DNA from 3 places in the Mesorhizobium sp. CA12 genome. Region 1 is predicted to be linked to each of the others. Evidence: riboswitches for the same ligand, from Rfam matches in the RefSeq annotation. Region 1 holds a riboswitch; each other region holds the start of a gene.
The links. Region 1 has a riboswitch for cobalamin ahead of bluB (5,6-dimethylbenzimidazole synthase). Riboswitches for the same ligand answer to the same signal wherever they lie in the genome.
Positions count from the first base shown of each region.

Region 1 (6,985 bases):
GCATGATCCTGCTCCTCGACAACGGTGCACACTAAAATTACATACGCTGCGTATGACCGTGAGATAGTTCATACGCCACGTATGTCAATTGGCATACGAGGCGTATGTGAATAGGGCCAGAACCATGCACAGACCGCGCAAGGAGATGATCGCCGAGACGCGCGCCAAGCTGATCGCAGCCGCTCGCCATGCTTTCGGCACGATCGGCTATGCCGAGGCCTCGATGGACGATTTCACCGCGTCGGCCGGCCTCACGCGCGGCGCGCTCTACCATCATTTCGGCGACAAGAAGGGACTGCTGCAGGCGGTGATCGCCGAGATCGACGGCGAAATGGCTGTGCGGGTGAACGAGGTGGCTTCGAAAGCGCCGACCCGCTGGCAGCATTTCGTCGACGAATGCACCACCTATATCGAGATGGCGCTGGAGCCGGAAATCCAGCGCATCATGTTCCGCGACGGCCCGGCGGTGCTCGGCGACCCCGCGCAGTGGCCGAATGCCAGCGCCTGCACCGCCTCGATGACCAACCATCTGACCAGGCTGCAGGAAGAGGGCGAGGTCGTTCCGGAGCTTGATCCCGAGACGACCTCACGGCTGATCAATGGCGCCAGCAGCCAGGCCGCGCAGCGCATCGCCAATTCGACGGACCCCGAGGCGACCTCGAAAAAAGCGATCGCGGCCTTCAAGCAGTTGCTCGAAGGCTTGCGCAAGAAGCCTTGACGGCACGCTCGGGTAACCGAGCCACCGGCTTGTGCACCGGTTTCGGGCCGGCGCAACCCTGCCGCGATTGACAATCGCCGGGGCAAGCGCATCCTCCTCCGCCAACTCTTAGGATATGGGGAGTCGGGGCCATGTGGGACTTCAGCATTGGCCGGTCCGTGTCGATCATGATGCGGACATGGCCGTTCATCGTCTTTCGCATGATCGTCTATTTCGGCATCACGGTCGCCTACATCATGGCGACCGGTACCGGCGCTAGCGTCGGCTACGGCGTCGGCCACATCTCCACCGATCCCGACGGCCCGATGTCCTTCGCGCTGTGGGGTGGCGTGGTCGGCTTCGGGGTCGTCTCGATCGCCGTCTACTGGATCCGCGAATACATCCTCTATGTGTTGAAAGCGGGCCATATCGCCGTCATGGTGCATCTGATCGACGGCCAAGATGTCCCCGACGGCCAGGGCCAGATCGCCTACGCGAAGGAAGTGGTCACCCAGCGTTTTGCCGAGGCCAACATCCTTTTCGTCGTCGACCAGCTGGTCAAGGGCGCCATCCGAGCCATCACCGGCCTGATCGGCGGCATCGCCGCCTTCCTGCCCATTCCGGGCCTGAGCGGCATCGTCAGCTTCATCAACACGGTGATCCGCCTGTCGCTGACCTATGTCGACGAGATCATCCTCGGCTACAACATCCGCATCAATTCGAGCTCGCCTTTCGAGACGGCGCGGCAAGGCGTGGTGCTCTACGCGCAGAACGGCAAGCACATGGTCAAGAACGCCGTCTGGCTGGCGGCGATCATGTGGGGCGTGTCCTTCGTCATCTTCCTGTTGATGCTAGCGCCTGCGGCCGCCATTCTGTGGGTCATGCCGGGCCAGCTTGCCGGCTGGGCTTTCGTGCTGGCCATCGTCTTTGCCTGGGCCTTCAAGGCAGCCTTCATTGAGCCCTTCGCCATCGCCTCGCTGATGCAGGTCTATTTCGAAGCCATCGAAGGCCAGGCGCCCAATCCCGAATGGGACCGGCGGCTCGCGGAGACCTCGTCCAAATTCAGGGAACTGCGCGACAAGGCGCTGGGCTCTTTCGGCGGCGGCTCGCGTTGGGACACGCCCCGAGCGGCTTGATCAGGTCAGGGTTTCGACGGCCCGGCGCCGAGCTTTGCGATTGCCGATTTAAGCGGCGCTTCGCCGGCGCCGCGAAAAGTCTCGCTCATGACCAGTTCGGGCAGCGGCAGGCGCTTGCCCCAGCCATGCGCTTCAAGGTCCGGCTTCGGCGCGAAGGCCGAGACGCGGCCGACGCACAGATAGGCGATCGGCGTGACATGCTCCGGGATCGCGAGAAGCCGCTTCAGCGCTTCGGTCTCGATGATGCTTACCCAACCGACGCCGACACCCTCCGCCCGCGCCGCCAGCCAGAAATTCTGCACCGCGCAGACTGTGCTGTAGAGATCCATCTCCGGATTGTGCCAGCGTCCGAGAGGCGAGTCCTTCGAGCGCTGCCGGTCGCAGGTGATGCACAGGTTGAGCGCGCTTTCGCAGATGCCCTCGAGTTTCAGCTTGCGGTAGAGCGCCTGCCGTTCCGCCTCGATCGCCGGCAACTCCTGCTCGCGCGCGGCGAGGAACAGGTCGCGCACTTGTCTGCGCCGCTCGGCGTCGCGGATGACGATGAAATTCCACGGCTGCATATAGCCGACCGACGGGGCGTGATGCGCGGCGGTGATGAGCCGGGCCAGCACATTGTCATCGAGATCGTCGGGGACGAAATGGCTGCGCACGTCGCGCCTGGTGAACATGGCCCGGTAGACCGCGTCGCGTGCCAATTGGTCAAAGTCGTCGCCGCTCGCGGCGATCGCTGCTGCCGTCATCGCTTTTCCCCTTGCGACAAGCAGTCCCCCGCCTGACCAAGCGGAAAACCATGTCTGCCGGGCCGGTCTTCTGGCTCGGGATCGTCCCGCATCCGGCGCCTTCCCGTCTTCGACAGTGGCGTGTGCCGGCGCGGTCCCCCTTACAGTGTTGGGCACGCCACGGAGTTCAACCGTGTTCCCGATTCTCCCGCGTCGCGGGCACCTGGCAGCGATGCGACCTTACAGCGAAGCTTGGGCCGCGCCAATGGCGTTAGCGACACGGCAAGACGCGATTTCCCCAGCCATTCGGCCTGCCAAACATGGTCATTCGGCCGCCAGGTCCCTAGATTAGGCGCCATGGCCACCCGTCTCTATACGCACCCGATCTTCCTCGAACACCTTACGCCGCCCGGCCATCCCGAGCGGCCCGACCGCCTGCGCGCCATCGAGCGCGTGCTCGACGACGAGGCGTTTTCGGCGCTCGACCGCGTCAAGGCGCCGGAAGGCGACGAGAAAACCATCCTCTATGCGCACCCGGAGGAGTTCGTCGAGCGCGTGCGCGGGGCGATCCCTGAGAGCGGGATCGTGTCGATCGATGCCGATACCAGCGCCAGCCCGAAAAGCTGGCAGGCCGTGGTGACGGCGATCGGCGGTGCCAACGCGGCGGTGGACGACGTCTTCGAGGGCCGTGCGGCAAACGTCTTCGTCGCAGCGCGTCCGCCTGGACATCATGCCGAAAAGACCACGGCAATGGGCTTCTGCCTATTCAACACGGCGGCGATCGCCGCCCGTTACGCGCAGAAGAAGCACCAGGCCGAGCGTGTCGCCATCGTCGACTGGGACGTTCATCATGGCAATGGCACGCAAGACATCTTCTGGGACGACCCATCGGTGCTCTATTGCTCGACGCACCAGATGCCGCTTTACCCGGGCACCGGCGGGAAGAACGAGACTGGCGCCGGCAACATCGTCAACGCGCCGCTGGCGCCGCAGACCGGGAGCGATCTCTTCCGCGACGCCTTCCTGTCGCGCGTGCTGCCCTCGATCGACGCGTTCGCGCCAGACCTGATCATCATTTCCGCCGGCTTCGATGCGCACCATCGCGACCCGTTGGCCGAGATCAACCTGACCGAGGACGATTTCGATTGGGCGACCGGCCAGTTGATGGAGCGCGCCGGGCGCCACAGCTCCAACAGGCTCGTCAGCCTGCTGGAAGGCGGCTACGATCTGCAGGGACTGGCATTTTCAGTCGCCGCCCATGTCGGGCGGCTGATGAAGGGATAGGGTATGGCATTGGAAGGCAATGAGGACGTCAAGGCGATGAGCTTCGAACAGGCGCTCGACGCGCTGGAGAAGATCGTCGATGATCTTGAGCGCGGCGACGTCCCGCTCGACCAGTCGATCAAGATCTATGAGCGCGGCGAGGCGCTGAAGGCGCATTGCGACCGGCTGCTGAAAGCGGCCGAGGACAAGGTCGAGAAGATCAGGCTGTCGCGCGACGGCAAGCCGATGGGAACTGAACCGCTGGACGCCGACTGAGGTGTTGATATTCAGGTGAGGCCGGCCTGCAAATGGCAACTTCCGGTGCTCACGTACTTCAAGTACGCTCCGCTCCGGTTCTCGGAAACCACCATTTTCGGCTCGGCCTGACCTGAATCTCAACACCTCAGCGGATGATCTCAGACCGGGTAAGGGCAAAGAAAGCAGGTAAGGAGTTCAAGCCATGTGCCGCAACATCAAGACCTTGGCCAATTTCGAGCCGCCGGCGACCAATGACGAAGTGCATGACGCAGCGCTGCAATTCGTGCGCAAGCTTAGCGGCTCGACCAAGCCGTCCAAGCGCAACGAGCATGCCTTTTACCATGCCGTCGAGGCGATCGCCGCTGTCGCGCGCGAATTGATCGATTCGCTCGAAACCAATCAGGAACCGCGCAACCGCGAGGAAGAAGCTGCCAAGGCGAAGGCCAGGTCGGCGCTGCGTTTCGCCTGAGGATCCGACATGAGCTTCTTTCCGGGAAACGATCCTGAACCCGGCGATGCCTTCGCCTGCGACCAGATCGAGCTGATGGTCGTTCCGAACGCCAAGGACATCGGCGGCTTCGAGGTGCGCCGCGCTCTCCCGACGGCAAAACGCCGGCTGGTCGGGCCGTTCATCTTCTTCGACCGCATGGGCCCTGCAATCCTGCGCGCCGGCCATGCGCTCGACGTGCGTCCGCATCCGCATATCGGGCTTTCCACCGTCACCTATCTGTTCGACGGCAGGATCAGGCATCGCGATTCGCTCGGCACCGAAATGGTGATCGCGCCGGGCGACGTAAATTTGATGACTGCCGGGCGCGGTATCGTTCATTCCGAGCGCACGCCGCAGGAATTGCGCGGCGCGCCGATGTCGGTCTCCGGCCTGCAGACCTGGCTGGCGCTGCCCGACGGCAAGGAGGAGATCGCTCCGGTGTTCGCGAACACGTCGGTGGCCCGCCTGCCGCAGATCGATGCCGAGGGTGTCAGCGGCCGCATCGTGATCGGTGCGTTCTCAGGCCTTCGCTCGCCCGTGGCGACCGCTTCCGACACGCTCTACGCCGACCTCAGGCTGGCCGCCGGTGCCAGCGTGAAGATTCCGGCCGATGCCGAGGAGCGCGCCATCTACACGCTGGAGGGCGATGTCTCGATCGCTGGCGATGTTTTCCCGGCCGAGCGGCTCCTGGTGTTCAAGCCGGGCGAGGAGATCGTGGTCTCTTCCGAACGCGGTGCGCATTTCATGCTGTTCGGCGGCGCTTCGCTCGGCTCCAAACGCTACATCTGGTGGAATTTCGTCTCGTCCTCCAAGGAACGCATCGAGCAGGCCAAGCAGGAATGGAAGACGGGCCGCTTCGATATCGTTCCCGGCGATGAGGAGGAGTTCATTCCGCTGCCCGAGAACTAAGGTGTGTTGATATTCAGATGAGGCCGGCCTGCAAATGCCGGTTTCCTGCGCTTCCGTACTTTGAGTACGCTCCGCTCCGGTTCTCGGAATCCATCATTTTCGGCGCGGCCTGACCTGAATCTCAATACACCTTGCAGCGTAGCACGCGTCACTGACGCACATTTACATTCGCCCGCCGGCGGACTATTGCCGCGCATGATATGGCGCAATCTGTTGGTAGCGCCGTGTTCGATCGATAAGGCAGGACGCGCCCGAGTGAAGCCAGACACGCCGCTGCTCGACAAGGTCCGCATTCCGGCGGATTTGCGGACGCTTGATGAGAGCGCACTGCCGCAGCTTGCCGCGGAACTCCGCGCCGAGCTGATTGATGCCGTGTCGCAGACCGGCGGCCATCTTGGCGCAGGCCTCGGCGTCGTCGAACTGACCGTCGCGCTGCATTATGTCTTCAACACGCCGCAGGATCGGCTGATCTGGGACGTCGGCCACCAGGCCTATCCGCACAAGATCCTGACTGGCCGCCGCGACCGCATCCGCACGCTGCGCCAGGAAGGCGGCCTTTCCGGCTTCACCCGGCGCGCGGAGAGCGAATACGACCCGTTCGGCGCCGCCCATTCCTCGACCTCGATTTCGGCCGGTCTCGGCATGGCCATGGCCCGCGACCTGTCGGGCGGCCGCAACAATGTCATTTCCGTCATCGGCGACGGCTCGATGTCGGCCGGCATGGCCTTCGAGGCGCTGAACAATGCCGGCGCGCTCGACGCCCGGCTGATCGTCATCCTCAACGACAACGACATGTCGATCGCGCCGCCGACCGGCGCCATGAGCGCCTATTTGGCGAGGCTCGCGTCCGGCAAGGCCTATCTCGGCCTTCGCGATTTCGGCAAGAAGCTGACATCCTATCTCGGCAAGCGCGCCGACCGCGCCATCACCCGTGCGGTCGAGCATGCGCGTGGTTACGTCACCGGCGGCACCTTGTTCGAGGAGCTCGGCTTCTATCACATCGGTCCGATCGACGGGCACAATCTCGAACATCTGATCCCGGTGCTGAAGAACGTCCGCGACAATGGCAAAGGCCCGGTGCTGATCCATGTCGTGACCCAGAAGGGCAAGGGCTACGCGCCGGCGGAGGCCGCAGCCGACAAATATCACGGCGTCAACAAGTTCGACGTCATCACCGGCGCGCAGGCCAAGGCGCCGGCCAACGCGCCCGCCTACACCAAGGTCTTCGCCGAAAGCCTGATCCAGGAAGCGCGTGAGGACGACCGCATCGTCGCGATCACCGCCGCCATGCCGAGCGGCACCGGCCTCGACTTTTTCGGCGAGGTGTTTCCGAAGCGAACTTTCGACGTCGGCATTGCCGAGCAGCATGCGGTGACCTTCGCCGCGGGGTTGGCCACCGAAGGCTACAAGCCTTTCGCCGCCATCTATTCAACCTTCCTGCAGCGCGCCTACGACCAGGTCGTCCACGACGTTGCGATCCAGAAACTGCCGGTGCGCTTCCCGATCGACCGCG
Region 1 covers NZ_JAIUHT010000006.1:107,436-114,420, forward strand. Annotated here, with positions in the region: gene LB520_RS12410 (MFS transporter) at 1-4, opposite strand, end outside; gene LB520_RS12415 (TetR/AcrR family transcriptional regulator) at 125-718, shown strand; gene LB520_RS12420 (hypothetical protein) at 850-1,833, shown strand; gene bluB (5,6-dimethylbenzimidazole synthase) at 1,839-2,573, opposite strand; cobalamin riboswitch at 2,616-2,794, opposite strand; gene LB520_RS12430 (histone deacetylase family protein) at 2,910-3,836, shown strand; gene LB520_RS12435 (exodeoxyribonuclease VII small subunit) at 3,840-4,091, shown strand; gene LB520_RS12440 (DUF2277 domain-containing protein) at 4,276-4,542, shown strand; gene LB520_RS12445 (pirin family protein) at 4,552-5,472, shown strand; gene dxs (1-deoxy-D-xylulose-5-phosphate synthase) at 5,668-6,985, shown strand, end outside.

Region 2 (6,985 bases), on a different contig from region 1:
GGTCCGCTGCAGGCGTATAAACGCCGCGATCCGCTTGGCCACCTGCGCGATGCGGTCCGGCTCGGGCCGGTTGGCGAAGGCGCGGAAGGCGAGCGCCGGATCGGTCTCGACCTCGCCCTTGAACGAGACCGCGCCGGCCAGGATGCGGCCGTCGAGCTCGGGCAGCACCACATGCATGGCAAGGTCGGCGGGCGCCAGGCCGCGCTGGTTCTTTTCCCAGACCTCGCGCCTCGTCGTGGCGACGATGACCTGGAAGACGGGCACGCCGGCGCGGTCGAACAGGGTTTCGGCGCCGGGTTCCGCGCCGGAGGCGAAGGCGGTGGCGGTGACAATGGCTGAGGGTTTCAGGGAAGTGAGGGCGTTTTCGACGAAGGCCAGGGATGTCGGGTCTTTGAGGCTGGAGACGAAGATCGGTACAGGCGCTAGGCCTTGCGAACACAGGGCGTCAACGAGTGCGTCGATCGGTGCCACGTCGGCGGCAAGCAGCATCGAGCGGTAGAAGAGGATGGGGATGACGGCGAAATTGTCGACGTCGAGTTCCGCCTCTAAAAGGTTCAGCTTCTCGACGACACCAACTCCCGGCTGATAATACCCCGCCTTTGGCACGCTGACCGGTTCGGCTACGGCCGCATCCGACCCGGCAAGCCTCGCCAGCCTTTGCACCAGCGCGCTCATATTGGCCGGGCCGCCTTCGCGGAAATAGCCGAGCAGGGCGTCCAATTCGGCGCGCGGCAGGGTCGAGCCTTCGACCAGCCGCAGGTCTTCGTCATGGCTTTCGCCGGGCAGCAATGCCAGCTTGATGCCGCGTTCGCGCGCCACCGCGGCGAGCTGGTCACAGCCGTAGCGCCACCAGTCATAGCCGCCGAGGATGCGGACGAGGATGACCCTGGCGTGGCGGGCGACGCTGTCGATCCACAGGTCCACCGACATCGGGTGGCGAAGGTCGCGCAGCGCCGCAAGCCGCATCGACGGCAGCCGCTCCGCATCCGCCTTCCAGGCGGCGGCCAGGCCGGCGAGGTCGCTGTCGGTGAAGGACAGCGCCACCACATCCGCAGGCGTCTGCCTGAGGTCGATCGGCTCGGCGAGATCGTCGAGCGATGCGGATGTGGTGGCGAGGATGTGCATCGCGGTCCGGATTGCCTCAGCCGGCGAGGATACGCTCGATCGCCGGGCGGTTCAGCCCCTTGAGGCCGATGACAACGAGCCGCGAGCGGCGGTCGTCCTCAGCCGTCCAGGCGCGGTCGTAATAGTGGTTGACGCGCGGGCCGACGGCCTGCAGCAGGAGCCGCATCGGCTTGCCGCCGACCTCGACGAAGCCTTTGACGCGCAGCACGTTTTCCTGCTCGGCGGCAAGGGCGACGCGCTTGGCCAGCTCGTCGGGATTGGCGATCGACGGGATGTCGAGGACGAAGGAATCGAAATCGTCGTGCTCGTGGTCGAGCTCGTCGTCGTGATGGGTCTTGCGGTTCTCGATGTCGTCCTCGACGGCGAGACCGAGGCCGAGCAGCACCGAGGGATCGACCTTGCCCTGCGACGTCGGCACGACTTTCACGGCGCGCGCCACATGCTCGCCGATGACGGCGTTGGCGCGCTCAGAGCCCGCCGCATCCATCAAATCGCTCTTCGACAGGATGATCAGGTCGGCGCAGGCGATCTGGTCCTCGAACACCTCCTCGACCGGATCGTCATGGTCGAGCGAATCGTCCGCGGCACGCTGCGCCTTCAGCGCGTCCATGTCGGAAGCGACGCGGCCGTCGGCCAGCGCCGGGCCGTCGACCACGGCGATGACGCCGTCGACGGTGACGCGGCTCTTCACGGTCGGCCACTGGAAGGCTTGCACCAAGGGCTTCGGCAGAGCGAGACCGGAGGTCTCGATCAGGATGTGGTCGACCTTCGGCGTGCGGGACAGGATCTGGTCGAGCGCCGGCACGAAATCGTCGGCGACGGTGCAGCAGATGCAGCCATTGGCGAGCTCGACGATGTTTTCCTCCGGGCAGGTGTCGACGCCGCAGCCCTTCAGGATCTCGCCATCGATGCCGACATCGCCGAACTCGTTGACGATGATCGCCAGCCGCTTGCCCTTGGCGTTTTCGAGCAGGTTGCGGATCAGCGTCGTCTTGCCGGCGCCGAGAAAGCCGGTGACGACGGTGCAGGGCACGCGGGAAACGGATGCGTTCATGGTCGGTCCTTCAGCATGTCGAGGGGAGGGATGCGGGCAACCAGGCCGCGCTTGAGAGAATCGGGCCGGCCGCGCCAGGGGATGAGGCCATCGGTCGAGGTGGCGAAGAGCTTTGCGCCGGCGACGAGATCGGCGCCGCTGGTCGTGTTCAGATCGCCGAAGACGTAGCTCCAGCAGCCGTCGCGCAGCAGCGCGGCGCTTAGCCGGCGCTTGCAGTTGCCGAGGCATTCGACGGTACGGATGTCGATCTTTTCGCCGCAAGCAGCCCGACGCGTGTCTTCGGCAAGCAGCGCGCCGGCGCGCGGATGCGCATCCGACCCGGTCTCGTCGCGGCAGGATGAGCAGACGATGACGGTGACGCCAGCCAAAGCATCGGGCTCGGACGGAATGTCCGCACTGTTTGCCGGGAAACTGCCGTTGCGATCCAAAACCATGCTCCTTGCCCGGAAAACCCGCCGGGCATTCGGATACTTAAAGTCTCAGACGGCAGGTCTCCTGGCTCGCGGGTCGTCACCCTGAATGCCGCCTTCCCGGGAACATCCCAGTGGTTTTCGGCAGAGGCTCGTCGCTTACAGTTGCGGGGACAGCCGCGGATTTGGGTGTTGGCCCGCACCGCATTCCCTCTTGGCTCCTCCCTTTGCCGGGAGAAGACCGTCTGGGTCAGGATTTAGAGGGTTCAGGGGGCTGGAGTCAACGACTGGCTTAGTACCAGCCTTTTGGCGGCTTTATGGGTTTGAGGTATGGACCCACAAGTTTGCGAGGCGGTGAGGCCACGGGCGCCATACTTAACGAACAGCCGTGCTGGCAAACCGGTTCCCACATCAAGACGAAGCGATTGGCGTCGAACTTCGGCTCATGAACTATTATATAGCGCTGCCCTACCGGCAATAAGCCACAGGCGCCTGCGATCTGCTTGTCGATCGTTCCAAACTCCAACCACCGCAGAAGAAGCGCCGTCACTTCTTTTGGCTGCATACCGGGTGCAATGTGGCCGCCACAGAAAATGACTGGACGCGTGACCTCTACCCATTCCTCTCGGTAAGCACCTGTCGCATATGATGGCGACGCTAAGGTCAGGTAGGCCAAGACCAGACATATCGAGCGCCTGAAAACCATCGCAACCGATCCTAACCACAGTTGGGATGTTCTATTTTTGTTCACTCTCCCTGTCAACGCGCAGCTACGACACCGCGATGTCGGCCAGCGCCGGCCCGAGGTCGCCGGCCGGCGTCACTTCGATCGCCTCCAGGCCGAGCCAGCCCTGCATCTGCTTCAACTCGTCGAAGAGCTGGGCGGCCGTTTCGGGTGGGGCGCCGGCCTCGGCGTAGGCGGCGTGGACGCGCAAGATGCTGGCCGGGCGGTCAGCTTTCAGATCGACGCGGGCGACGATCCGATCGCCGAGCAGGAAGGGCAGCACGTAGTAGCCATATTGGCGTTTCTCGGCCGGCGTGTAGATCTCGATGCGGTAGCGGAAATCGAAGAGTTTCTTCGTCCTGGTGCGTTCGAAGACGACGGGATCGAAAGGGGCGAGCAGGGCGCGCGCCTCTATCCGGCGCGGGAAACGGGCGTCCTTGTGGAGATAGGCGGTCTTGTCCCAACCTTCGACCTTCACCGGCAGCAATTCGCCGGCATCGACCAGTTCCTCGATGCGATCCTTAGTGTCGCCCGGCGCGAGACGAAAATAGTCGCGCAGGTCGCCATAGGTGGCGATGCCATGGGCGCGGGCGGAAATGCGCAGCAATTCGCGATGCGCGTCCTCGACCGAGGGTACGGGCAGGTCGAGGACCGCCTGCGGCAAAACGCGCTCGGGCAGGTCGTAATAGCGTTCGAAGCCGCGGCGGTAGGCGGTGGTGATGCGCCCGGCCCAGAACAGCCATTCGAAAGCGTGCTTGGCCTCGCTCCAGCCCCACCAGCCGCCATTGCCCTTGTGGCCTTCGATGTCGGACGCGGCGATCGGACCGCGATCGGCGACCTCTCTATATATCTCGTCGATCATTTCCTTGCGTTCACGGCCCCATTTCGCCAGGCCGAGATACATCTCGTCGCCCTGCTCGGCGCGCTGCATGCGCCAGCGCATCAGCGGGTACGTCTCCACGGGCAGGAACGACGCCTCATGCGCCCAGTATTCGAACACGGCGCGCTTGCGGGTGACTGCGGCATTGTCGAGCAGCGTAAGCGGGTAGGGGCCGAGGCGCGAATAGAGCGGCATATAATGCGCCCGCACCACCGCGCTCACGGAATCGATCTGCAGAAGGCCGGTTCGCGAAAGCACCCGGGCGAGGTGCCGACGATCCGGAACTCCTGCGGGGCGAGGGTCGTTGAACCCTTGCGCGCCGAGCGCGACGCGCCTCGCCATGGCCAGCGAAATCTTGTCCTTCATCAGGTGTCGCCCCGATCGTCCGTTGGATTTTTTAGCCGGTGATTCCTGTCATGCTAGCAGGCAAATGGCGGGAGATATGTCAGGAGAGAAACTGGAGTAAAATCTGAAGGAAATCAAACAGGAGCGGATCGGACCAGTTTCTTCCGATAAGGCGTCCAGAGCCGCGATTTGAACAACGTTTGACTTGCGTCACCGAAACCGCTGCGCTAACCCTCGCCGCGTTGCAGCATGGGCCCCTTAAAACGGTTCAGCGGTTAATCTGTCACGCTTCCGCATTAGAGTTCGTTGCTGTAATCAAAATGAACTGCCCCCGCCGAAGGAAAGTCGCCGCATGAGCGCACTCCTAAGTTCGTACCTGCCTATCGTGCTGTTCATCGCCGTGGCGATGATCGTCGGTCTGGCGCTCATCATCGCTCCGTTCCTTGTGGCCTACCGCAATCCCGACCCGGAAAAGCTTTCCGCCTATGAATGCGGGTTCAACTCGTTCGACGACGCCCGCATGAAGTTCGACATCCGCTTCTACCTGGTGTCGATCCTGTTCATCATCTTCGATCTCGAGGTCGCCTTCCTGTTCCCGTGGGCGGTGTCCTTCTCGAAGCTCGGCATGCTCGGCTTCTGGTCGATGATGGTGTTCCTGGCGGTGCTGACCATCGGTTTTGCCTATGAATGGAAAAAAGGAGCGCTGGAATGGGATTGAACGACAGTTCAGGCACCCTTGTCGCGCCGAAGCCCAAGGGCATCATCGACCCCAACACCGGCAGGCCGGTGGGGGAGGACGATCCCTTCTTTCTCGAAATCAACAATGAGCTGGCCGACAAGGGTTTTCTCGTCACCTCGACCGAGGCGCTGATCACCTGGGCGCGCAGCGGCTCGCTGATGTTCATGACCTTCGGCCTCGCCTGCTGCGCGGTCGAAATGATCCACACCTCGATGCCGCGCTATGACTCGGAGCGTTTCGGCGTCGCGCCGCGCGCATCCCCGCGCCAATCCGACATCATGATCGTCGCCGGCACGCTGACCAACAAGATGGCGCCGGCGCTGCGCAAGGTCTACGACCAGATGCCGGAGCCGCGCTACGTCATCTCGATGGGCTCCTGCGCCAATGGCGGCGGCTACTACCACTATTCCTATTCGGTGGTGCGCGGCTGCGACCGCGTCGTGCCGGTCGACATTTATGTGCCCGGCTGCCCGCCGAGCGCGGAGGCGCTGCTCTACGGCATTCTCCTTCTGCAGAAGAAGATCCGCCGCACCGGCACGATCGAACGGTGAGCCGATGACCCTGGCGTTGAACGAACTCTCCACCTATCTCGGCGAGAAGCTCTCCGGCCGCATCGGCGAAGCCGTGCTTGCCTATGGTGAGCTGACGGTTGCGGTTGAACCGGGCAACCTGATCGAGGTCGCGACCTTCCTGCGCGACGATCCGCGCTGCCAGTTCATCTCGATCATCGATGTCTGCGGAGCGGACTACCCGTCGCGCGCCAGGCGCTTCGACGTCGTCTATCACCTATTGTCGCCGAAGCAGAATGTCCGCATCAGGCTCAAGGTCCAGGCCGACGAGGAGACGCTGGTGCCGTCGCTGACCGGCGTCTATCCGGGTGCCGACTGGTTCGAGCGCGAGACCTACGACCTTTACGGCGTGCTGTTCTCGGGCCATCCGGACCTGCGCCGCATTCTCACCGACTATGGTTTCGAGGGGCATCCGCTGCGCAAGGATTTCCCGCTGACCGGTTTCGTCGAGGTGCGCTACGACGACGAGGCCAAGCGGGTGATCTACGAGCCGGTGGAATTGAAGCAGGAATTCAGAAATTTCGACTTCTTGAGCCCGTGGGAAGGAACGGATTACGTGCTTCCCGGGGATGAGAAGGCGAAGCAGTAGGGCGACCCATGGCTGAAACCTCCGTCCGCAACTTCAACATCAACTTCGGTCCGCAGCATCCTGCGGCGCATGGCGTTTTGCGCCTGGTGCTGGAGCTGGACGGCGAGGTGGTCGACCGCGTCGATCCGCATATCGGTCTGCTGCATCGCGGCACCGAGAAGCTGATCGAGGCCAAGACTTATCTGCAGGCCGTGCCCTATCTCGACCGGCTCGACTATTGCGCGCCGATGAACCAGGAGCATGCCTTCGCTCTCGCGGCCGAGCGCCTGCTCGGCATCGAGGTGCCGAAGCGCGGCCAACTGATCCGGGTGCTCTATTCCGAGATGGGCCGCATCATGTCGCACATCTTGAATGTGACGACGCAGGCCATGGACGTCGGTGCGCTGACGCCGCCGCTGTGGGGCTTCGTCGAACGCGAAAAGCTAATGGTGTTTTACGAGCGCGCCTCGGGCTCGCGCATGCATGCGGCCTATTTCCGGCCGGGCGGCGTGCACCAGGACCTGCCGCAGAAGTTGGTCGAGGACATCGGCAAGTGGATCGACCCGTTCCT
Region 2 covers NZ_JAIUHT010000001.1:185,045-192,029, forward strand. Annotated here, with positions in the region: gene cobN (cobaltochelatase subunit CobN) at 1-1,125, opposite strand, end outside; gene cobW (cobalamin biosynthesis protein CobW) at 1,142-2,179, opposite strand; gene LB520_RS00875 (DUF1636 family protein) at 2,176-2,607, opposite strand; cobalamin riboswitch at 2,647-2,850, opposite strand; gene LB520_RS00880 (winged helix-turn-helix domain-containing protein) at 3,360-4,559, opposite strand; gene LB520_RS00885 (NADH-quinone oxidoreductase subunit A) at 4,891-5,256, shown strand; gene LB520_RS00890 (NuoB/complex I 20 kDa subunit family protein) at 5,247-5,828, shown strand; gene LB520_RS00895 (NADH-quinone oxidoreductase subunit C) at 5,833-6,435, shown strand; gene LB520_RS00900 (NADH-quinone oxidoreductase subunit D) at 6,444-6,985, shown strand, end outside.
Region 2: another riboswitch for cobalamin. It lies ahead of LB520_RS00875 (DUF1636 family protein); the one in region 1 lies ahead of bluB (5,6-dimethylbenzimidazole synthase).

Region 3 (6,985 bases), on a different contig from region 1:
GATTGGGGCAATGATAGGGGGCGCGACGCGAAAATCTAACCCGCTTGTGGATATGGAACGCGATGGCTTGTCTTCGGCTACTAATACGAGCTCAAACGTGCTTCGCTCATTAAAGCTGGGGGTGGAGATAATGAAACTTAGGTTCGCTTTCGCGACATTCGTAGAAATTTCGTTCGCGTGTTCGGCTGCTTGGGCCGCGAACTCAAACATCGAGTATCTGGCAGGACTGCCCGACACCAAGTTAAATTTGGCCGCTACAATCGCCGGCAACCTCGTCGGTGTGATGAAAAAATGCCCGGCGCTGAGGCTAAATGAAGATGGAAAAGCTATGATAGCTGTTCCTGTCCTCTTGTACGATGGGATAGACAAACACCTGACGCCCAAGTCCTCTAAGTTCAAGAAGGCTATACGTACCTATGAAAGAGCATTTGCTATAGCGGCTCAGAGAGGGAGCAATTGCCAGGCTGAGAAGGCCAGATACCCACACCTCTACCGGTAGAACGTGATGAGCAGAATCTTTGGTGTTGCCGTTCTTTCCGCCTGCCTGATCTGCCCTCCCGTGACATGTGTGGCCTCCCAAGGGTCTAATTTACGTCCAGAAGAACAGAATGCTGAATGCACGCCCCTCCAGGAAGCGAATGAGCGGATCATTAAGCTTCCGCTTATTCAGATGACATCCCGGTTCCATAGATTTGGTGACCATGCCCAGTTTGTTCATCGGGAACTGATCTACACCGCCGACATGGAGTATTCACGAGACAAACCCTACGGACGGTGGATCGCAAAGAGAATCCCCCCGAAGCAAGCCGTGCCGAAAAACGAAGATGGGTCACTGATTAACAGTAATTGTCATCGCCTCTACAACGCCACGATAGGCAGAGTCCAGACAATTGTCTTTCAATTTGACAAGACGCTCAAAAGCGACGGGCAGTGGTATCGCTGTAACATTTGGGTTGAATCACCGAATTATAGACCGCTAAAGGCAATTTGTGAGGGGCCCTTTGAGTGGACGAGACGCTGGTTCTATCAGTCCGATATAAAATTGCCCGATGTTAAACCGGACTTTTAGCCTTCGGATCGGCGCCGCCTCACCGTCGCGTCGACCGTTTCCCTGACCGTCTGCTGGCTGCGTATCGTGCCGTTCGCGCGCGGGGGCTAATAGTCCCCGACTGTTCAGCCGGCGACAGTGATGCCGCTCGCGCGCAGCACCCAGCGGCGGCCGTCGCTGCGGAACTCGGTGAGCGACAGCGGCTCGATGTCGATCTTCCAGACTGAGGAAAGCGGCGCGCCGAGCACATGCGCCATGGCGGCGCGGATCGGCACGGCATGCGTTACCGTGACGATGTGACCGCTTTCGCCGGCCAGCCGCTCCATCAGCGCAGCACCCCGCCGGGCGACGTCGGCGAGCGATTCACCCCCATGGGGCGCCGCGTCTGCGTCGGCGAACCAGGCCGCCATGCCTTCCGGATCCTCGGCCTGCACCTCCTCGAAACTTTTGCCGGCCCAGTGTGCGAAATCCTGCTCGGCAAGCAGCGGCTCGATCGCCGCGTCAAGGCCGAGCGCCTCGGCCGTCCGCCGCGCGGCCAGCGCCGGGCTTGTCCAGACACGGTCGGCGCGACGCAGCGAAGCGGCCAGCGCGCCGGCGCGATCGAGGGCGCGCGGCTCCGGCGGCTCATCGTTCGGAAAGCGGCCCTTGCGCATGCCGGCCGTCGCTCCGCTTGCGATCATCGTCAGGCGGACAAGCATGAAAAACTCCGTGCCCCAGCGAAAAACAGGCCTCACGAAGTCGTGCCGCCATTACATGTCGTTGACAGGCGAACGAAGTACTGACAAGTGTCTTAATGCTATACGGGATTGGAAGCCGGTGCGAGTCCGGCACGGTCGCGCCACTGTGATCGGCACCAGCCGAAAGTCAGGCCTTATTCCGCAGCACTCGATCAACGGGACGCAGTATCCCAAGGGAGGTCAATATGTCCGACACCACCTTCGCCCCCAGCTACGGCCCGGTTGCGATTCCGGTCCGCGAGCTTCTGCCCTGGGCCGTCCTCGGCGGGCTGCTTTTGATGCTGGCGATCTATTTCGTCGGCGCGGAAGAAGGCGCGACCTCGCTGATCCGCGGCACCTATGTGCACGAGTTCGTGCATGACGGCCGCCACCTGCTCGGCTTCCCCTGCCACTAAAGCGGTTCAGCATCGCTGAACCCGCTTTCGATTCTGATCCAACGCAATTCCGGACGGAAAACCGCTGCGCACTTTTCCTGGAATTGCTTGGTTGGCTTAACGCAATTCCGGACGGAAAACCGCTACGCACTTTTCCTGGAATTGCTTGGAGGGATTGGTGACATGGTTGGAAAACTTTTGCTGCGCGGCATGCTTGTCGGGCTGGTCGCCGGGATTCTGGCGTTCGCCTTCGCCCGCGTCTATGGCGAGCCGCAGGTCGACAAGGCGATCGCCTTCGAGGAACAGCAGGCCCAGGCCGCCGGCGGGGCGCCGGAGCCCGAGATGGTCAGCCGCACCACGCAAGCCGGCATCGGCCTGGCAACCGGCGTGCTGATCTATGGCGCCGCGCTTGGCGGGCTGTTCTCGCTGGTCTTCGCCTACGCCTATGGCCGGCTGGGCTCGCTCGGACCGCGCGGCACCTCGGCGCTGATCGCGGCGCTCGGCTTCCTGGCCGTGATCGTGGTGCCCGGCCTCAAATACCCGGCCAGCCCGCCGGCGGTGGGCAACGCCGAGACCATCGGCTACCGCACCGAGTTGTTCTTCATCATGATCGTCGTCTCGATCGCGGCTATGATAGCGGCGGTCGGCCTGGCGCAGCGGCTGTGGAACCGGCTCGGCGCCTGGAACGCCTCGATCGTCGCGGGCCTCGCCTTCCTCGTCGTCTTCGCTTTGGTGAAGGCGGCGCTGCCCGACATCAACGAGGTGCCGGAGAACTTCTCGGCGACGGTGCTGTGGCAATTCCGCGTCGCCTCGCTCGGCATCCAGCTGGTGCTGTGGACCGTCGTCGGGCTCGGCTTCGGCGCGGTTGCCGAACGCGTGGTCGCGGTGCGCGACCAGCGCGGCCCGGCACGCCGCTTCGCCTGAAATCCGATGCGTTGGCCGCCACGGTTCTGCGCCCTGGCGGCCAACGCGGCTCAACGGTCGGTACGACCGCAGAGCCAGTTTGGTCTTTCGTTTTCTCGCAATTCCGGACGGAAAACCGCCGCACACGTTTCCTGGAATTGCTCGGTTGCGGCGCTGCTCGCATTTCTGGCCGCCACATCCGCGCAAGCGCATGGCGGATCCTCGGCCCCGCCCCCTCCCGGCATCCAGATCCCCAGCCTGACCCACGGCCAGATGGCCGTCATCGCGCGCTATCGCGGCGAGATCCTCGACCTCGCCCAGCGCCAGACCGCGACCGACCCGACCTTCCGGCGGCTCTACAATCACGGCAATCTGCAATTCACCTATTGCCTCTGGGGCCTGATGCCGGGCAGCCTCGGCGACGAGGAAAGCCCGTTCAACGAATGCAGCCACGCCTATCTCGCCACCGCCAAGGCGCTGCTCGCCCATATGGCGATGATGCCCGCGGCCGGGCGCGAGGCGAAGGCGCTGATCTCGGACATCGATGCCGAGATGGTGCGTAGCGGCGCGTCGTGGATCCTGTGCCAGTATAGCGGCGAGGCCTTCAGCACCGGCGCGGTCGTCGAGCCCAGATGGCGCGACATCTTCTTCCACTTGCCGAGCCTTGCGGTGATCCTCGCCATGGTGGCGGCGTTCGGCGCCGCCGCATGGTCGATTTTCCGTTCACCCGCTCCGCGAGCCGGCGCTGCTTAGAACGGTTCAGCGTTTCACGGAATCACCGAACCGCTCCCGGTCTTGCGTGCGATCGTTTTCAGGAAAGCCTGAACGCGCAACCATGTCAGCTCGGCTGCGGACGCATCGTAATCCGGCAGCGCTTGATCGGTGTAGAAATGGCCGATCCCCGGATAGGTGAAAATTTCTGCCCTGACGTGGCAGCGCTTCGCCGACGCCGACCAGTCGGCAACTTGTTCTGGCTGAGCAAATGCATCTGGGTCGGCGACGTGGACCGCGACCGGGACGTGTCGGCGAACATTGCTGGGAATATCAGCAAGGCCATGCAGCAGCACAATGCCGGCGGCAGCGACTCGTTCTGACCAAACGGCACTGATCACGCCAGCTCCCATGGAATGGCCAGCGAGCACCGCGTCTGGAGAAGTCTGGAGGAGCGCCACCCTGGCGCGGTCGCAGATGGTTTCCCACCCAACATGGCTCATCAAGTCAAGCCCGTCGTCGACCGATGCCGCAGTCAGCCCTGCGTAGAGGTCCGGCGTCACAACATCGTACCCCGTGTTTCGCATGCGCTCAGCAGCTTGATGCTCCACCGCCCGAAGGCCCAGCGCCGAGTGAAAGAGTACAATAGCAGCCATCCGCTTTCCCTTCGGCGTCGCCTGGCCGATCGCGTTGAGCTCGGGCAATGATCGTCTTTTATCCGGCTTATCGAATCCCCACCACCAGCCATGCCCTTTCCGAAGCCTTCGCCGTCACATCATCCATGCGCGCGCTCGTGATGGTGACCTTGCGGTTCGGCCATGGCGAAGGGCAAATCCTCGGTGTCGGGACCGGCCGCCAGTTGCAGCCTGGCGCTGAATTCATGCGGTTCGGTCGGCGCGACCAGGCTCTGCAGATAATGATGGTCGCCGCCGACCGGAGACAGCGGCAGGCTTTCGACCGCACCGTCCGCCCTTTCAATAGCGACGTTCGCCCGCAGGCCCTCGGCGTGACGCGACAGGCGCAGCCGCATGCGCTCGCCCTGCGGCGTGTCGACGATTTCGAGCAGCCCGCTGGCTAGCTTGCCGTCGACAAGGAACGGATCCGGCGCATGATGGTGGCCGGCCTCCGTCTCCAACTCGGCAAAGTGCACCGTGGCGACGTCGAGCGCCGGGATGTGCGCGAAGAGCTCGGCCTTGAGCGATGCGGCGATGTTGTTCGCGGCGGCAAGCAGCAGGCCGTCATTGACGGCGATCGTAACATCGACATGCAGCTTGTGGCCGAGCCAACGGGCCTTGACGTCGGCTACCTTCTCGATCCCGGCGACATGGTCGGCAGCATGGTGAATCTGGTCAACGAGGCCGGGCTCGACGCCATCCAGCATGCGGGTCAGTACCGAGCGCGCCGATTGCCAGACGATAGCGAAAATGGTGACGGTGATGAGCAGGCCGATGACCGGATCGGCGAGCGGAAGGCCGAGCCAGACGCCGGCCGCGCCGGCAACGACGGCAAGGCTGGTGAGGCCGTCGGTGCGGGCGTGATAGCCGTCGGCAACCAGCGCCGCGCTGTTGATCTGGCGACCGACGCGGATGCGAAAAACCGCCACCGCTTCATTGCCGAGGAAACCGATGATGCCGGCGACGGCCAACCAGCCAAGGAAATGCACCGGCTGCGGGTTGAACAGGCGATTGATCGCCTCGTATCCGGCCACCAGCGCGCTGGCCAGGATGATGAGCACGATGATGATGCCAGCGAGATCCTCGACCCGGCCGAGGCCGTAGGTGAAGGTCCTGGTCGGTTTGCGGCGCATGAGCACAAAAGCGATCCAAAGCGGGATGGCGGTGGTCGCGTCGGCGACGTTGTGAATGGTGTCGGCAAGCAGGGCCACGCTGCCCGAGAGCATCACGACGACGATCTGCAGCGCGGCCGTGACCGCGAGAATCACGAACGACCACTTGATCGCCCAGATGCCGCGGTCTGTGGTGGCGATGGTCGCGTCGATCACGCCATGAGTATGGTCATGGCCGTGGCCGCCATGATGTCCGTGCGCACCGAAGCCGAACCAGTCGAGCGCTTTTTCCCACATCGCCGCCTCATAGATATTTGGTGAGCTGCTTCAGCTCTTTGAGCGTGTCCCTGGTCGGTTCGCCGCCTTCGACAAGGCAATGCTCCATATGGTCGTGGATCAGCTCGCGCTTGGCATTGCCGACCGCGCTTTCGACGGCGTGGAGCTGTTGCGCGAGGTCAAGACAGGACCGACCCCGCTCGAACATGGTGAGCACGGCGGCGAGATGGCCATGCGCTCGCTTGAGCCGGGCGATGATATCGGGATGGGAGCTGTGTATCGTCATGGCAAATATCCTATCCCCCTGGGTAGGATATTGCCAACAGACAATACGCCTCGAACTCTCGAGGCTAGCCCGCGGCAGGGCTGGACTCGCCGCCCAGCCGAGCGTGCCCGCTGGCAGATGCTCGCGACGCAGCAGGTCCTTGGCCCGCGGGGCAGTCTCTGCCGCGAAATCCCGATTTCATGTGATCAACCGGCTGCGGCGAGCGGCAGCCCCGCGGCAACCAAATGCTTGGTTTGCCGTTTATTTTAGCGGCTGCCGCCACCTACCGTGGGGGCCAGGCGGCTCTGGCGGCCAGACCGCGCGAAAGGAGGCCGCAATGACACGGCCCGCAGTGGAGATAGGCGACCGGGTGGCTGTCATCGTCACCGTGATCGAGCGCATCAAGGACCGCGTGATGCTGAAGCTCGACGGCGATGGTCATAATTATTCGATGGCCGAGCCCAATGCCAAGCCAGGCGACAAGCTCAGACTCGAAGGCGACGTCGTGCATGTCGACGAGGATCTCGGACGCACGACCGTGCAGGTGCTGGGACGCGTGACGGTCGACACCAACTCGGTCGAAATGGTGACGAGGCGTTGCGACCTCGACCATATCGGCTCGAACGTGCCCGGCCACCCTCGCCCGCGCACCCCGCCGAGACCACACGGGTAAACCGGTAGCAGAGGCGCGATCCTCCTCGCCGTGAAGCGGTGGACTGCCTTAGTGACGCTTGAAATACTGCACCTCGCGTTCGTGCTTTTCTGCCGCTTCGCGGGACTTGAAGGTGCCCAGGTTGCGGCGCTTGCCGGTTCTGGGATCGACTTTGCGCGAATAGAGCCGGTATTCACCGGATTTCAGCTTGCGGATCATGGCGGTCTCCTTGT
Region 3 covers NZ_JAIUHT010000010.1:180,773-187,757, reverse strand. Annotated here, with positions in the region: gene LB520_RS18400 (hypothetical protein) at 131-499, shown strand; gene LB520_RS18395 (histidine phosphatase family protein) at 1,174-1,746, opposite strand; adenosylcobalamin (AdoCbl) riboswitch at 1,830-1,979, shown strand; gene LB520_RS18390 (CbtB domain-containing protein) at 1,971-2,180, shown strand; gene LB520_RS18385 (CbtA family protein) at 2,343-3,083, shown strand; gene LB520_RS18380 (hypothetical protein) at 3,336-3,815, shown strand; gene LB520_RS18375 (dienelactone hydrolase family protein) at 3,830-4,477, opposite strand; gene LB520_RS18370 (cation diffusion facilitator family transporter) at 4,549-5,856, opposite strand; gene LB520_RS18365 (metal-sensing transcriptional repressor) at 5,864-6,121, opposite strand; gene LB520_RS18360 (hypothetical protein) at 6,438-6,773, shown strand; gene LB520_RS18355 (hypothetical protein) at 6,822-6,971, opposite strand.
Region 3: another riboswitch for cobalamin. It lies ahead of LB520_RS18390 (CbtB domain-containing protein); the one in region 1 lies ahead of bluB (5,6-dimethylbenzimidazole synthase).